Regions from separate parts of the Mesorhizobium sp. B2-4-19 genome, predicted to be linked through region 2. Evidence: predicted binding sites of a transcription regulator. Region 2 holds the regulator's gene; the other holds the start of a gene.
The links. Region 2 encodes LexA, which represses DNA repair genes until DNA is damaged. Its sites were predicted from a motif close to TGTTCNNNNTGTGTTCNG; they were not measured.

Region 1: a site for LexA is predicted at 1,376-1,393, ahead of FJ546_RS14220 (DNA recombination protein RmuC). Genes of this name have one in related genera too.

The regions. Positions count from the first base shown of each region.
Region 1 covers NZ_VFUV01000007.1:73,522-81,849, forward strand. Annotated here, with positions in the region: gene FJ546_RS14215 (methyltransferase domain-containing protein) at 1-57, shown strand, start outside; gene FJ546_RS14220 (DNA recombination protein RmuC) at 72-1,343, opposite strand; gene def (peptide deformylase) at 1,447-1,977, shown strand; gene fmt (methionyl-tRNA formyltransferase) at 1,984-2,937, shown strand; gene FJ546_RS14235 (N-acetyltransferase) at 2,934-3,440, shown strand; gene truA (tRNA pseudouridine(38-40) synthase TruA) at 3,559-4,305, shown strand; gene FJ546_RS14245 (transporter) at 4,391-5,026, opposite strand; gene dapE (succinyl-diaminopimelate desuccinylase) at 5,032-6,225, opposite strand; gene FJ546_RS14255 (2-dehydropantoate 2-reductase) at 6,351-7,421, shown strand; gene FJ546_RS14260 (hypothetical protein) at 7,324-8,097, opposite strand; gene FJ546_RS14265 (DUF805 domain-containing protein) at 8,225-8,328, opposite strand, start outside.
Region 2 covers NZ_VFUV01000011.1:21,386-29,713, reverse strand. Annotated here, with positions in the region: gene FJ546_RS19080 (AMP-binding protein) at 1-936, shown strand, start outside; gene kynA (tryptophan 2,3-dioxygenase) at 933-1,769, shown strand; gene kynU (kynureninase) at 1,836-3,083, opposite strand; gene FJ546_RS19065 (ABC transporter permease) at 3,118-4,041, opposite strand; gene FJ546_RS19060 (ABC transporter ATP-binding protein) at 4,048-4,827, opposite strand; gene FJ546_RS19055 (ABC transporter substrate-binding protein) at 4,887-5,873, opposite strand; gene FJ546_RS19050 (GntR family transcriptional regulator) at 6,027-6,800, shown strand; gene lexA (transcriptional repressor LexA) at 7,175-7,912, shown strand; gene FJ546_RS19040 (ComEC/Rec2 family competence protein) at 7,906-8,328, opposite strand, start outside.

The DNA of each region.
Region 1 (8,328 bases), on a different contig from region 2:
GGCGGCGGCGCGGTTGCCGCCAAAATCCAGGCCCACGTCATCGTGGCCGTGGCCTAGGCCGGAATTGCTGGCTAGTCGTCGCCTTCGACGACCCGCAGCCTGAGCTGCCCGGTCTTTGAGTCGGCAGCGCGCGGTCCGGGCTCGAGTTTCGCCGCCGGTGCCCGTGACGGCGTCTCCGGGCCGGCATCGCCATCGGCCTGCGCGCCGAACTCCAGCGCCTCGATCTTCTGGCCGCGCTTGGTCACTTTCGATGTCGAGACCAGGATATCGTCGATGTCCTTGGCCGATTGGCCGAAATGCACCTGCAGCTTGCGCACGCGCTCGTCGACGCGCGCGACATCCTCCATCAGCCGGATGACCTCGCCCTGGATCAGATGCGCCTGTTCGCGCATGCGGGCATCCTTGAGGATCGCCTGGATGACCTGGATCGACAGCATCAGCAGCGACGGCGAGACGATGACGACGCGGGCGCGGTGCGCCTTGTGGACGATCGCCTCGAAATTCTCGTGGATCTCGGCGAACACCGATTCCGACGGCACGAACATGAAGGCGGTGTCCTGCGTCTCGCCCTGGATCAGGTATTTTTCCGAAATATCGCGAACATGGATCTCGATGTCGCGGCGGAAGGCCTGGGACGCGACCTTCTGCAGGTCGGCGCCGTCGGCCGCGCGGATTGCGTTCCAGGCCTCCAGCGGAAACTTTGCGTCGATGGCCAGCGAGGGCGCGCCGTTCGGCATCTTCACCAGGCAGTCGGGCCGGCTGCCGTTCGACAGCGTCGCCTGGAATTCATAGGCGCCATGCGGCAGGCCGTCGGCGACGATCGCCTCCATGCGCGACTGGCCGAAGGCGCCGCGCGTCTGCTTGTTGGAGAGGATCGCCTGCAGCTGCACGACCTGGCCGGCGAGCGACTGGATGTTGCCTTGCGCGACATCGATGATGGCCAGCCGCTCCTGCAGTTTCGCCAGGCTTTCATGCGTCGATTTGGTCTGCTCGGTCATGGTCTGGCCGATGCGGCCGGTCATGGCGTCGAGGCGCTGGCCGATCGACTGCGTCAGCTCCGCCTGGCGCGCGCCGAACACTTCGGCAATGGCGCCCATGCGGCCCTGCATCTCGGCCTGGCTTTGCAAGATGCCGGCCATCCGCGCCTCGGCGTCGCGGGCATGGTCGGCGGCTTCCGCGGCAGCGACGGCGCGCGCCTTGGCCGACCGCCACAGCGCGACGACCAGCGCCACGAACAGGCCGAGGAACAGCAAGGCGCCGAAGGCCAGGGCGTGGCCCAGCGTGATTGTCGATGCGCCAAGCCGGGCGACGGGCTGCGAAAGGATGGTGCTCAGATCATTCATGTGGACAGCATAGCCGATTCGGCCGGCTGGCACAGATCAAAACGTGAACGATACTCAGGTCCGCCGGTTGACGCATTTCGCTGGACGTCTTACGTGGGACGCCATGCCGATCAAGCCGCTCATCATCCTTCCCGATCCCATCCTGCGCCAGGTTTCCAAGCCGGTGGAGCGCGTCGACGCGCCTTTGCGCAAACTGGCCGACGACATGCTGGCGACCATGTATGACGCGCCCGGCATCGGACTGGCGGCAATCCAGATCGGCGAGCCGCTGCGCATGCTGGTGATCGACCTCGCCAAGGAAGACGAAACGCCGGCGCCGCATGTCTTCATCAACCCGGAGATCCTGGAAAGTGCCGATCAGCGCTCGGTCTACGAGGAAGGCTGCCTGTCGATTCCCGACTATTACGCCGAAGTGGAACGCCCGGCTTCCGTTCGCGTGAAATATCTCGACCGCGACGGCAAATTGCAGGAGATGGAGGCCGAGGGGCTGATGGCGACCTGCCTGCAGCACGAGATCGACCATCTCAACGGCGTGCTGTTCATCGACCATATCTCGAAGCTGAAGCGCGACATGGTGGTGAAGAAGTTCAAGAAGCTCGCCAAGGACAAGGCGCCGGGCAAGCTGGTGGGATAGGGGAACATGCCCCTGCGCGTCATCTTCCTGGGCACGCCGGAGTTCTCGGTGCCGACGTTGCGCGCGATCGCCGAGGCCGGACATGAGATTTCCGCCGTCTACACACAGCCGCCGCGCGCCGCCGGCCGGCGCGGGCTGGAGCTGACGCCGTCGCCGGTGCAGCGCGAGGCCGAGCGGCTGGGCATCGCGGTGCGCACGCCGACATCCCTCAAGGACGAGGCCGAGCAGGCGGCGTTCAGCGCCCTGCGGGCCGACATAGCGGTGGTCGTCGCCTATGGTTTGCTGCTGCCGAAGCCAATTCTTGACGCGCCCCGGCTTGGCTGCATCAACGGCCACGCATCGCTCTTGCCGCGCTGGCGCGGTGCCGCCCCCATCCAGCGCGCCATCATGGCGGGTGACCTGGAAAGCGGCATGATGGTTATGCGCATGGAAGAGGGTCTCGACACCGGACCGGTGGGATTGCTTGAAAAATGCACCATCGAACCCGATATGACAGCCGGCGATCTGCATGATCGGTTGATGCGCGTCGGTGCCGCCCTGATGGTGGAAGCGCTGGCGCGGCTGGAAGGGAACACCCTGACATTTAGCGCGCAAGTGGCGGAAGGGGTGACTTACGCCAGAAAAATCGATAAATCCGAGACGCGCGTAGACTGGACGCGGCCAGCGGCCGAGGTCCACAACCATCTTCGCGGCCTGTCGCCCTTTCCCGGCGCCTGGTCCGAAATAGACATTGGCGGCCGCATGGAACGGCTGAAACTGCTTCGCTCGACGCTGTCCGAAGGCCTGTCGCTTTCGGAAGGTTTGGGCGAGTCGGGAGGAATTCTCGATGACCGGCTGACGGTCGCCTGCGGGGCAGGCGCGATCAGGCTGGTCGAAGTTCAACGCGCGGGCGGAAAGCCCGCCGCCGCGTCGGAATTCCTGCGCGGAGCCAAGATCGTAAAAGGAATGAAATTCTCATGAGCATGATGTCGATACGCGCGGCAACGCCGCGGGATCGCGAGGCAATTCGCCTCGTCGAGGAACACGCCTTCCGCCAGCAGGCGGAGGCCGGGCTGGTCGACGCGCTGGTGACCGGCGGCGACGCCGTCGTCGAACTGGTGGCGGAAGAAGACGGCCAGGTGGTCGGCCATATCCTGTTTTCCCGGCTGTTCGTCCAGAATGGCGGCAAGAGCTTCGCAGCCGTGGCGCTGGCGCCGCTGGCGGTGGAGCCTTCGTTTCACGGCAGCGGCATTGGCGGCGCGCTGATCCGCGAGGCGCATATCCGCCTCAGGGATGCCGGCGAGACGCTGGCCGTGGTGCTGGGCGACCCGGCCTATTACGGCCGGTTCGGTTACAGCCATGCGCGAGCCGAGAAGTTCGAGAGCGAATATCAAGGCGAGGCGCTGCAGGCGCTGGCCTGGGGCGACGCTCCGGAGGCCGGCAGGCTGGTCTACGCTTCCGCCTTCGCCGCTCTCGCCGCGTAGAGCAGTCCACCGTTCATGGAACGGTGACTTGCTCTACCTGTTTGTTTTAACGCAATTCCGGACGGAAACCGTTTCACACTTTTCCTGGAATTGCTCAAGGCGAGAGCTCTAGCCGCAAATGCCGCGTTTTCGCCTCGACATCGAATATGACGGCAGCCTGTTTGCCGGCTGGCAGCACCAGGCCGACCAGCCTTCGGTGCAGCAGGCGATCGAGCGGGCGATCGAGAAATTCTGCGGCGAGGCGGTGCGGTTGCGCGCCGCCGGCCGCACCGATGCCGGCGTGCATGCGAGCGCTCAGGTGGCGCATGTCAACCTGGCCAAGCCATGGCCTGGCGACAAGGTGCGCGATGCCGTCAACGCCCACCTGCAGGCAGCCGGCGCGCATGTCGTCATCCTGAAGGCGGCGATCGTTCCCGACGATTTCGACGCGCGCTTCTCGGCCACCGGCCGCCACTATCTCTACCGCATCCTCAACCGCCGCGCGCCCGCGGCGCTGGAAAAGGGCAAGGTGTGGTGGGTGCCGAAGCGGCTCGATGCCGGCGCCATGCACGAGGCCGCGAAACTCCTGCTCGGCCGGCATGACTTCACCACCTTCCGTTCGACCCAGTGCCAGGCCAACAGCCCGGTTCGGACGCTGGAACGGCTCGATGTGAGCCGGGCGGGCGACATGATCGAGGTGAGAGCCTCGGCCCGTTCCTTCCTGCACAACCAGGTGCGCTCCATGGTCGGCTCGCTCAAGCGCGTCGGCGATGGCGGCTGGACCGAGGCCGACCTCAAGGCAGCGCTCGAAGCGCGCGACCGCGCCGCCTGCGGCCAGGTGGCGCCGCCCGACGGGCTTTTTCTCATTGGCGTCGATTATCCCTGAACAGCGTCCAGAAGCTCTGTTCGGAATAGAGTCCGAAGACTCTATTCCGAAAGGAACCGGCAGGCCCTATTCAGAGCCCGGCAGGCTACAACCCCGGAAACGGTCCGGAAAGGCTCTGGGCCCCGATATTGTCCGGCACGGTGATGCCAAGCAGCATCTGCAGCCCGAACAGCACCAGCAGCGAAGCGATGAACATGCCGACGAAAACGGCGGTGCCGACCGCCGCGCCCTTGCCGATCGTGGCATTGGTCATGCGCCAGGTCAGCGCCATCGACAAGGCGAACAGCAGCAGCGACACAAGGCTCGAGACCTGGCTTGCCGACGACAGGAAAAGCCTGATCAGCGCCGAGGGCAGCATAAGCCAGGCAGTGATGGCCGAGGCCCAGTTGCTGGCGACGACATAGTGGACGAAGCGCCCGCCAATGCCAGCGCGCGGCGCGACCAGGGCAAGCACGACCAGCGGCAGCACCCAGGAGCCGATGTCGACCGTCGCCAGGCGCAGCAGCATGCCGAAACGGCCCACGAAGGCGTTGGGATCGCCGATCTCGTTGGCGATGCCGACCCAGCCCACGATCAGCGCCGGCGCGGCAACGACAATGGCGAAGAAGGAATTCCAGAAACCGTCGGCCGACAGGTCGAGCAGGCGCAGGCCGTCGGCCTTGCCGAGCATAAGCCGCCAGGCACCGGTCAACGAAGCTTGGGTTTCATCCGCCGAAAGCATGCTGCTCAGCCCTGTCCGAACCAGTCTTCGATGAAGCGCTCGTAGATCCGCGTCAGCGTTTCGAGATCGGCAAGGGCGACGCGCTCGTCGACCATATGCATGGTCTTGCCGACCAGACCGAACTCGACCACCGGGCAGTAATCCTTGATGAAACGCGCATCCGACGTGCCGCCGGAGGTCGACAGTGTCGGCTCCTTGCCGATCGCCGCCTTGATCGAGCCGGCAAGTGTGTCGACCAACTTGTCGTCGCGGGTCAGGAAGACATGGCTTGGCCGGTCGCGCCAGACAAGGTCGTAGTCGACCGGCGTCTTCTTGCCCGGCCGGTACTTCTTGCGCTTGGCCGCCTGGTCGAGCCGGTTGTGGATTTCGGCCTGAACGGTCTCGGCCGTCCAGGTGTCGTTGAAGCGGATGTTGAAGGTCGCGGTCGCCTTCGCGGGGATCACATTGGTGGCCGGATTGCCGATATCGATGGAGGTGACCTCCAGATTGGTCGGCTGGAAATCCCTGGTTCCCTTGTCGAAGACGGGATGCAGCAAGGCGTCGACCAGGCTGATCAGCCCGCGCACCGGATTGTCGGCAAGCTGCGGATAGGCGGCATGGCCCTGGCGGCCGTTGACGGTGACCGAACCGGACAGCGAACCGCGCCGGCCGATCTTGATCATGTCGCCGAGCGCATCGGGATTGGTCGGCTCGCCGACGATCGAGGCATCCCATTTCTCGCCCCTGGAAGCCGCCCATTCGAGCAGCTTGACCGTGCCGTTGATGGCCGGGCCTTCCTCGTCACCGGTGATCAGCAGCGAGACCGAGCCCTTGGGGCCGCCATGCTTCTCGACATGGCGCGCTATCGCCGCGACGAAGCAGGCAATGCCGCCCTTCATGTCGACGGCGCCACGGCCATACATCTCGCCATCGGCGATCTCGGCGGCGAAAGGCGGATGCGTCCAGGCGGCCTCGTCGCCTACCGGCACGACATCGGTATGGCCGGCGAACATCAGATGCGGTCCGTTGCCGGACCGCCTTGCATAGAGGTTCTCGATGTCGGGCGTGCCGTCTTCCGAAAAGACCGGCCGGTCGACCAGGAAGCCGAGCGGTTTCAGCATCGTTTCCAGCGCGCCCAGCGCACCGCCTTCGGCTGGTGTCACGGAGGCGCAACGGATAAGGGCGGCGAGGTTTGCGGCGGGGTCGGTCGGCAGCGTCATGGCAAAAGCGATAGTCGAAAGCTGAGGGCCTGTCACGGACAGACATAGGAGCCAGCGCAATGGCAGACGATGCCGCCGACATTATGGTTTTCATGTCGTATAGTCGGGCCGGTGTGGAGCAAGAGATGGCAGCCGAGGAAAAACGGATCGTCATCGCCGGTGCCGGCAGCATCGGCTGCTATGTCGGCGGCTGTCTGGCGCTTGCCGGGCGGCCGGTTGTCCTGCTGGCCCGGCCGCGCATCGAGGCAGCGCTGCGGCAAGGCGGATTGCGCGTCAGCGACCTTGAAGGCCGCGATCGCCTGGTCAAGCCCGACGCGCTCGGGATCACCGCCGATCCCGCCGTCGCTCTGCCGCAGGCGGATGTGATCCTGGTGACCGTCAAGAGCGGCGCGACGCGGGAGATGGCGGCGCTGATCGAGGCCCATGCCCGACCCGACGCGGTGGTTGTCAGCCTGCAGAACGGCGTCGACAATGCCGACAGTCTGCGCGCCGGGTCCGGCCAGCGCACCGTGCTGGCCGGCATGGTGCCGTTCAATGTGGTGCAATCGCCTGACGACGAGCTGCCGCTGCGCGTCCACCGCGCCAGCGACGGCAAGGTGATGATCGAGGATGGCGGCCCTGCCGGCCTTCTCGACGTCGCCGGTCTTCTCGATGTCGCCAGTCTTCTCGACGTTGAAGGGCTGGCGGTCGAGACGCATGGCGACATGAAGGCCGTGCTGTGGGGCAAGCTTTTGATGAACCTCAACAACGCGCTGGTGGCGTTGTCGGACCTGCCGCTGGCGAGCGAACTCGCCGATCGGCGCTGGCGGCTGATCCTGGCCGGCCAGATCGACGAGGCGCTGCGGGCGATGAAAGCCTCCGGCATCGCGCCGGCGCGGATCGCCGGACCGCGGCCGGCGCTGCTGCCGAAAGTGCTGCGGCTGCCGGACTGGCTGTTCAAACTGCTGGCGCGGCGCATGCTGGCGATCGACCCTCAGGCGCGCTCGTCGATGTGGGACGATCTGCAGCGCGGCCGGCGCACGGAAATCGGCGAGCTGCAAGGCGCGGTGCTCGGCCTCGCCGAAAAAACGGGCACGCCGGCGCCGTTCTTGAAAAGCGTTACCGCTTTGGTGCGCGCGGCGGAAGCGGCGCGGCTTGGCCCGCCCGGCCTGGCGCCGGAACAGGTTGTGCCGCCGGGGGCCTCTCGATCAGCGTGATCTTCTGCCAGATTTTGCGCGACAGGTTCGAGCTCAAATTCTCGATATCATTGACGCCGTCGATAACGACGTCGTCATTGACCGACTGGGCGAAGAGTGCGGCTATCTTGCCGGTAATCGACAGCATTTCCGAGCAATAATCCAGATAGCGGGCAAGGTCGGCGGCATTGGTGATGCGGGCCGGGGAGTGCGCGGTCGGCTTGAAATCGGCCGAAAGTGCGGCCGGATCCTTGGTCAGCTGGTGCATGTCGATGACATGGATCAGCGAGCGCAGGCCGTGCAGCTGGCGAAACACCCGCTTGCGCTTTATGCGCTCCTCGGTGCGGATCAGCGCCAGCAGGCCGAGCACCGCGAGAATGCAGGTGTTGATCGACGCCTCAATGCCTTGCACCGATTGCAGGGCATCGTCGTTTCCGGAGATGCGGTCCAGGGGCAGGATCGTGCCGACGAACAGGAACACCAGCACACCGGCGACGAAGACGGCGGCGATCAGGCCGCGCAGCCACCAGATCGGCGCTTCGAGCGCCTTTGCCGCCTTGGCCAGATCGCGTGACAGCGACACCAGTTCGCCGGCGACGCCGCGCAGCCCGGCCTGGGGAAACCGTTCCGCAACGCGCTCCTCGAGTCGTTCGGCGGTCTCGATGATCAGTTTCGGATCAAGCGTACGGTAGCGCATGTCCGATCGGCCCTCAGAGCATGATGCCGAAAAGTGTGAAGCGGTTTTCGGACGACATCATGCTCTATCTCTTTGATTTAGAGACGGATTCAGATTTCAGGTCGATTCGACCTGAAATCATCCGGCTCTAGGGTTGTGCCGGCTCGTTGGTGCGTCGGCCATAGCGGTTGGGCCCAGGCTGTCCTGGAAACAGGCACAACACAAGAAAGGCGACGATCGAGACGACCGGTA
Region 2 (8,328 bases):
ATTCTCCAGGTCACGCCGGACGACATCTTCGTCGGCTCGCCGCCGCTCGCCTTCACCTTCGGCCTTGGCGGGCTCGCCATCTTCCCCTTGCGCTTCGGTGCCGCGGCGACGTTGCTGGAACAGGCGACGCCGCCCAACATGGTCCACATCATCGAGACCTACAAAGCGACCATTTCCTTCACCGCGCCGACCGCCTATCGCGCCATGCTGAAAGCCATGGATGAAGGTGCTGATTTGTCGTCGCTGCGCGTCGCCGTATCGGCCGGCGAGACCTTGCCGGCTCCGGTCTTCGAAGAATGGACCGAGAAGACCGGCAAGCCGATCCTCGACGGCATCGGCGCCACCGAAATGCTGCACATCTTCATCTCCAACCGTTTTGGCGACATGAAGCCTGCATCGACCGGCAAGCCGGTGGGCGGCTATGAGGCGCGCATCGTCGACGACACGATGCGCGAGGTGCCGCGCGGCGAGACCGGTCGGCTGGCGGTGCGCGGCCCGACCGGCTGCCGCTACATGGCCGACGACAGGCAGAAGGAATATGTGCGCGACGGCTGGAACCTCACCGGCGACACTTTTACCCAGGACGAGGACGGTTTCTTTCATTTCGCCGCGCGTTCCGACGACATGATCGTCAGCGCCGGCTACAACATTGCCGGGCCCGAGGTCGAGGCGGCACTGCTGTCGCATCCCGATGTCGCCGAATGCGCGGTCATCGGCGCGGAGGATGGCGAACGCGGCCAGATCGTCGAGGCGCATGTCGTGCTGGTGCAAGGCGTGGCGCCCGATGCATTGACCGTCAAGCGCCTGCAGGACCACGTCAAGGCCACGATCGCGCCCTACAAATATCCGCGCTCGGTCAAATTCATCGCCGCCCTGCCCAAGACCCAGACCGGCAAGATCCAGCGCTTCCGGCTGCGCACGGAGAAAATCAATTGAGCGAGCCCTACGATCCGGCGTCCGAGGGCGCACAGATGTCGTTCAAGGAGCGCATGTCCTACAGCGACTATCTGCACCTGGAAAAAGTGCTCGACGCACAGACGCCGCTGTCGTCAGCGCATGACGAGATGCTGTTCATCATCCAGCACCAGACCTCGGAACTCTGGATGAAGCTCGCTCTGCATGAGATCGGCGCCGCCATCCGCTCCATTCGCGCCGACCGGCTCGAGCCGAGCTTCAAGATGCTGTCGCGTGTCGCCCGGATTTTCGAGCAGTTGAACAATGCCTGGGACGTGCTGCGCACGATGACGCCCAGCGAATACACCGAGTTCCGCGACGCGCTCGGCCAGTCCTCCGGCTTTCAGTCCTGGCAGTACCGCGCCATCGAGTTCATGGCGGGCAACCGCAACCTCGCAATGCTCGGACCCCACAAGCACCGGCCGGACCTCACCGGCAAGCTGGAGGCAATCCTGGCCGAGCCGTCGCTCTATGATGAAGCGTTGCTGCTTCTGGCGCGCAATGGGTTCGACATCGGCGCCGACGCCAGGCGCACGGACTGGCGCGAGACGCGCAGCGAAAACGAAGAAGTCCTGGTCGCCTGGCAGACCGTCTACCGCGACCCGCAGCGCTACTGGATGTTCTATGAGTTTGCCGAGAAACTGGTCGATTTCGAGGACTATTTCCGCCGCTGGCGCTTCAACCATGTCACCACGGTCGAGCGCATCATCGGCCTGAAACGCGGCACCGGCGGCACCTCAGGCGCTTCCTACCTGAAGAAGATGCTTGAGGTTGTCCTGTTTCCCGAACTGTGGACGGTTCGCACCCGGCTTTGACTTTTTGCCTTGGCGCAATTCCCGTGGGAAAACCGCCAACACTTTTCCTGGAATTGCGCTGACTTTTCAGGTCACCGCCGTCTTGACCGCGAAACGCGCCTCCTGCCAGGCGCCGGTGCGCAGGATGTCCTCCAGCACCTCGACCGCCTGCCAGACGTCCTTGTAACCGACATAGAGCGGCGTGAAGCCGAAGCGGATGGTCGACGGCGCACGGAAATCGCCGATCACGCCGCGCTCGATCAAGGCCCGCATCACCTGGTAGCCATGCGGATGGACGAACGACACCTGGCTGCCGCGCGCATTGCCGTTGCGCGGGCCTTCGAGTTCGAGGCCGTAGGCGCCGCATCTGGCTTCCACGAGCTGGATGAACAGGTCGGTGAGCGCGATGCTCTTCTTGCGTACCGCCGCCATGTCGACGTCGTCCCAGATATCGAGTGCCCCTTTCAGCGCCCGCATCGACAGCACCGGCTGCGTGCCGCACAGGAACCGGCGGATACCGCTGCCGGCCGTGTAGCTTTGTTCAAAAGCGAAGGGCCGCGCATGGCCCCACCAGCCGCTGAGCGGCTGGTGGACATCTTCGTGATGGCGTTTCGCGGCATAGATGAAGGCGGGCGCGCCCGGACCGCCATTGAGATATTTGTAGGTGCAGCCGATGGCGAAATCGGCGTTCGCGGCATCGAGCTCGACAGGCAGTGCACCGGCTGTGTGGCAGAGATCCCAGACGATCAGCGCGCCGACCTGATGGGCCTTGCACGTCAACGCGGCCATGTCGCGCAATTGTCCGGTTTTGTAATTGACGTGGTTGACCAGGATGACGGCGACGCGCTCGTCGATCAGTTCCTCGATGGTGGGCGCATCGACACCTTCCAGCCGCAGCAGCGTGCCCGGCCGCGTCGAGGCCACGCCTTCGGCCATGTAGAGGTCGGTTGGAAAACTGTCGCCCTCGGCGACGATGACCGAGCGGTTCGGTCGCATACCGAGTGCCGCATGCAGCACCTTGTAGATGTTGATCGAGGTCGTGTCGCAGACCACCGTCTGGCCCGAAGCGGCGCCGATCAGCCGTCCGAGCTGGTCGCCGAGCGCGACCGGCATGTCGAACCAGCCGGCGGTGTTCCAAGCGCGGATGAGGTCTTGCGCCCATTCCTGCGTCGCCGCCTTCTGCAGTTCGTTGAAGACGGCGGGTGCCGCCGCACCCAGCGAGTTGCCGTCGAGGTAGATCACGCCTTCCGGCAGAATGAAGCGGTCGCGCATGGCACGCAGGGGATCGGCCGCATCCATGGCTTCGACTGCTGCGAGATCGAGCGGTGCACGCATGATTTGTGACATTCCCTGGTTGTTTAGGTCCTGATTATTCACGGATGGCTTCGCGGGCCGGTGCGGGTCCCCGGCTGCGCTTGAGGCTCGGCAGGGCAAGCATGGCGAGCACGAACAAGCCTGTGGCAAGCTTCAGGTCGGGAGGCGGCATGCCGGCGGCGAGGCAGAACGACACCAGCTGGTAGTAGATGATCGCGCCGGCAAAGGGTGCCAGCAGTTGGCGCCAGACCGTCTGCTTGCCGACGACCGCCTCGCCGATCATCAGCGCGGCAAGGCCGTTGATGAGGATGCCCAGCCCCATATTGACGTCGGCAAATCCCTGCGACTGCACCATCAGTGCGCCGCTCGACGCCGAAAACGCGCTCGCCAGCCCGACACCGCCGATGGTCGCCGCCCAGACATTGATGCCTTGCGCCTCGGCCATGTCGGGATTGGCGCCGACGGCGCGCACGGCAGTCCCCTTCTCGGTCCTGAAGAACATATAGAGCGCCGCGAAGACGACGAGCGCGAGAACGCCGGCGACGACGATCTTGCTGGCCGGAAAACCCGGCCGTGCGAACGGCACCCAGTCGAACACGGTGGGCGAGCCGAAAACCGAGAGGTTGGACTTGCCCATGATGCGCAGGTTGATGCTGTAAAGCATCGTCATCATCAGGATGCCCGCCAGCAGCGTGTGGATGCGGAAGCGCAGATGGATGAAGGCGGTGCAGCAGCCCGCCGCGAAGCCCGCCGCGAATGCGACGACGATGCAGGTCAGCGGCGATACACCGGCGGCAAGAAGCACGCCGCAGACGCAGCCGCCCAGCGGAAAGGCGCCTTCGCTGGTGAGATCGGGAAAATTCAGCATGCGGAACGGGATCATGATGCCGAGCACGACAAAGGCCAGGATCAGGCTTTGCGCCAGGGTCACCGGCATGATCGCGACAAAGCTGCTGAGAACATCCTGAATAAAGCCCATGATGGTTCAGCTCGCCAGCAACATGCGGTCGGTCTTGATGGAAAAATGGCCGATCAGATCGATAACCGTGACCCTGGCCTTCTCCTCGCCAGTGACCTCCAACAAGACCCGGCCCGCATCGAGCATGATCACCCGGCTGCCATAGTCGACGGCGTGCTGCATGTTGTGGGTCACCATCAGCGTGGTCAGTTTCAGCGCGTTGACGGCGCGCACCGTCGCCTGCATGACGATCTCGGCCGTGCGCGGGTCGAGTGCCGCGGTATGCTCGTCGAGCAGCAGCAGGTCCGGCGATCCGCCGACTGCCATGATCAGCGACAGCGACTGACGCTGCCCGCCCGAGAGCAGGTCGACGCGGGTGTCGAGACGATTTTCAAGGCCGAGACCCAATATCGACAGGCGCTCCTTGTAGGACGCGAGCCGTGCGGCGTTCAGCCCCTGTCGCAGCGTGCGTTTTTGGCTGCGCAGATCGGCCAGCAGCATGTTCTCCGCCACGGTCATGCTGGCGGCGGTGCCGCGCATCGGATCCTGGAAGACGCGCGCCAATCGCGTGGCGCGCTTGTGCACCGGCATGGCCGTCACGTCCGCACCGTTGATCAGGATCTTGCCGGAATCCAGGACAAGAGCTCCGGAAATGGCGTTGAGCATGCTGCTCTTGCCGGCCCCGTTGGAGCCGATGACGATGCCGAAATCGCCGGTGGCCAATGACAGGCTGAGGCCGTCCAGCGCGACCTTCTCGTCGGCCTGCCCCTTGTAGAATACTTTGCGCGCGGATCGGATATCGAGCATCGTTCCTCCTTGGCCTGAAGGGCGACGGCGCCGCCGCCGTCGCCCCGTCCAGCCCGATATCAGTCGACGATGCAGCCGCACTCGGCCATCGAAGCCGGTATCTCGATGCCGAACGCAGCCATCGCCTTGCGGGAAATCGTTGCCATATGGTCCTTGTAGGCCGGGCGCGACGGCGCGATCGTCTTGGGATCCTTGCCCTTGAGGATCTCGGCCGCGATGTTGCCGGCGTTGATGCCGACCTGCGTGTAATTGACCGCGAAGCTCGCCGGCACGGTACCATTGCGGACCGCGCTGTCATCGGAGTTGACGACCGGGATTCCCGCCTGGCGTGCGGCCGCGGAGACAGCGGCGATCGCCGGCTGGATGAGGTTCGAGGCCGGACCGTAGATCACGTCTGCCTTGCCGGCGAGCGAAGCGATGCGTTGCTGGATGTCATTGACGTTGTCGATGCCGACTTCGACGACCTCAAAGCCGGCGGCGGGTGCCGCCGCCTTGATCTTTTCGATCAGGGCAACGTCATTGGCCTCGCCCGGATTGTAGGGAACCCCGAAGCGCTTGGCGTTCGGCAGCAGCTTCTTGGTGAAGGCCATCACCGCGGCGACATCCTGCAGATCGCTGGCGCCGGTCATGCCTTCGTCTCCGGCGTCCCACGACGGCACCAGCTTGGCCGCCACCGGATCGGTGACCGCGGCAAAGACGATCGGAATCCCGGAACCGGCGAGCGCCTTCTTGGCGATCTGCGAGACCGGCGTGGTGATGGTGTAGATCAGCTTGGGCTGCTCCGCCTGCAGCTTGGCGATCATCTGCGGCACCAGCGATGCATCGAAGTTGGTATGGCTTTCGGTGTAGACGACGTCCTTGCCCTCGACAAAGCCGTTGTCCGTCAGTGCCTTCTTGAAGCCCGCTATGGCGGCATTGAGCTGCGGATGCTCGCCGAAATTGGCGATGCCGATGCGTATCTGATCGGCTGCGGCGCTGCCGGCGCTGACCATCAATGCGCCTGCCAGGGCCAATCCCGACAGCCAAGCGGATTTCGACTTCAACATCATTTCCTCCCAGATTTGATCAGCGCCGCTCACAAGGACGGCAACTGCGGCGATCATGGTCAGTCCCTCGCCGCGTGTCAAACATTATATATAATTCTTGCCATGCTTCCCCTTCATATATAATTTTCACAAGCCGACGATGGACGGATCGCGATGCAGGATCAGAACAATCCCACCAAGACCGAAGCAGCCTATCAGCTGCTGCGGCGCGATATCCTGACCACCCGCCTCATGCCGGGGGCGCCGCTCAAGCTGAGCGCGCTGCGCGGCACATACGGCGTCGGCTGGACGCCGCTGCGTGAAGCCTTGTCCCGACTTGAAGCCGAACGCTTGGTCACCGCCATCAGCAATCGCGGCTTTGCCGTCGCACCCGTGTCGCGCGCCGAGCTCGAGGACCTGGCGCGCGCGAGGATGGTTGTCGAAATGCCGCTGTTCCTGGAATCGATCACGAACGGCGGCAGGGAATGGGAGGACGCGGTCGTCACCGCTCATTACCGGCTCTCCCGCTGCAAGACCGCGGTCGATGACCCTTCCGATGCGGCCGTCGACAAATGGGACGAGAGCCACGAGGCCTTCCACGCGGCGCTGCTGAGCGCGGCGACGTCCAACTGGCTGTTGCGCTTCCGCTCGACGATCGCCGATCAGCTGCGTCGGCATCATCGGTTTCTCGGCCTGGCGCCGACATTGCGGGCGGCGGCCGGCCTGAAGGACGGCTATGGCGAGGCAATGGACGCGCTGCGCGAGGCGATCGCCATCGAGCATCATACCGCGATCATGGAAGCGGCGCTCGATCGCGATGTCGAACGGGCAAAGGCGCTGATGACGGCGCATATCGGCTACACCCTACATGTCTATGTACACAGCGAAGACAACGGCGCCAACACTTACACCGCGCGCGCCGGCAGCCTGAAAGCGGTTTCCGGATGATGCTTCCGCGGCGTCCAAATCCACGCGGCCGTGCCGGCCCTGAACACACGATTGTTGGCGTTTTGGTTTCGTTTCGTTCTGCCGGAAATGGATCGATACATTGTACAATTCGGCCCCGTGGACGCCTCCCAAATGCCTGATGCCAAACCGCATTCAGGGCTAGGCCACAGGCCATTAACCGAAACGATTTCAATGCGCGTACCGGCAGGGAAATGATTGATCGCGACCCTCTGCCCCGGCCAAAAAACTTCAGACGCGTTAACAAATTCATTAAACTTTAAACAGTTGCGGAACACAACTGGAACAGATAGTGTTTGTTCTGGGTTTGTTTTTCGATTCTGATTCACCCTTCGTTCAATGCCTTGGGGGCCGCCATGCTGACACGCAAGCAACATGAACTGCTGATGTTCATTCATGAACGGCTCAAGGAAAGCGGCATTCCGCCGTCCTTCGACGAGATGAAGGAAGCGCTCGATCTCGCCTCCAAGTCGGGCATCCATCGCCTGATCACGGCACTGGAGGAACGCGGCTTCATCCGCCGGCTGCCCAACCGGGCGCGGGCGCTGGAAGTGCTGCGGCTGCCGGATTCGATCGCGCCCGGCCTTAACGCGGCAAAGAAATTCTCGCCAAGCGTCATCCAGGGCAGTCTCGGCCAGGGCGGTCTTGGCCGCCAAATCAAGCCGGCGCAGTCGCGCTTGCCTGCGGCCGGCAATGATGATGATGCGGTTTCCGCCGTGTCGATCCCGGTGATGGGCCGCATCGCTGCCGGTGTGCCGATCGATGCCATCCAGCACCAGACGCATTCGATCTCGGTGCCGCCGGATATGATCATGGGTGGCGAGCACTATGCGCTGGAGGTCAAGGGCGACTCGATGATCGACGCCGGCATCTTCGACGGCGACACGGTCATCATCCGCAACGCCGACACGGCGAGCCCGGGCGAGATCATCGTGGCGCTGGTGGATGAGGAGGAAGCAACCCTGAAACGGTTCCGCCGCAAGGGCGCCTCGATCGCCCTTGAAGCCGCCAATCCTGCCTACGAGACGCGCATTTTCGGGCCAGACAGGGTCAAGGTGCAAGGCAAACTTGTCGGACTGATCCGGCGCTACTGAGCAGGAACGGCCGTCTTTTCGGGTTTTTGATAGGGCGCCAGCCCCCTCGCCTCACGCGAAAATTTTCGCTGCTCGTGCCAAGGCCGATACGGCCCGTCCACCGCGAAGCTGACGGTTGGCGGACCGGTTGCCGATTGGCGGTCGAAGAACACGGCGGCACTGCCTTTGCGGGCAAGTTGCCGTTTGGTGACAACAAGAACCAGCGGATTGTGGCAGGCGTCATAGCCCGTCGCGTCATTGACGACGATCAGGTCGGCGAAACCGCAGGCTTTCCAGGTATTCTTGCGGTCTTCGACATGCGCAATGATCGCACCCGACGGGTGCCGGGCAAGACAGACGCCATCCGTGCAGTAGAACGGTGCTCCCGGCGGCAGATTGACGGCATCGGCAATGTCGAATTGCCCGTCCGCCCTGTC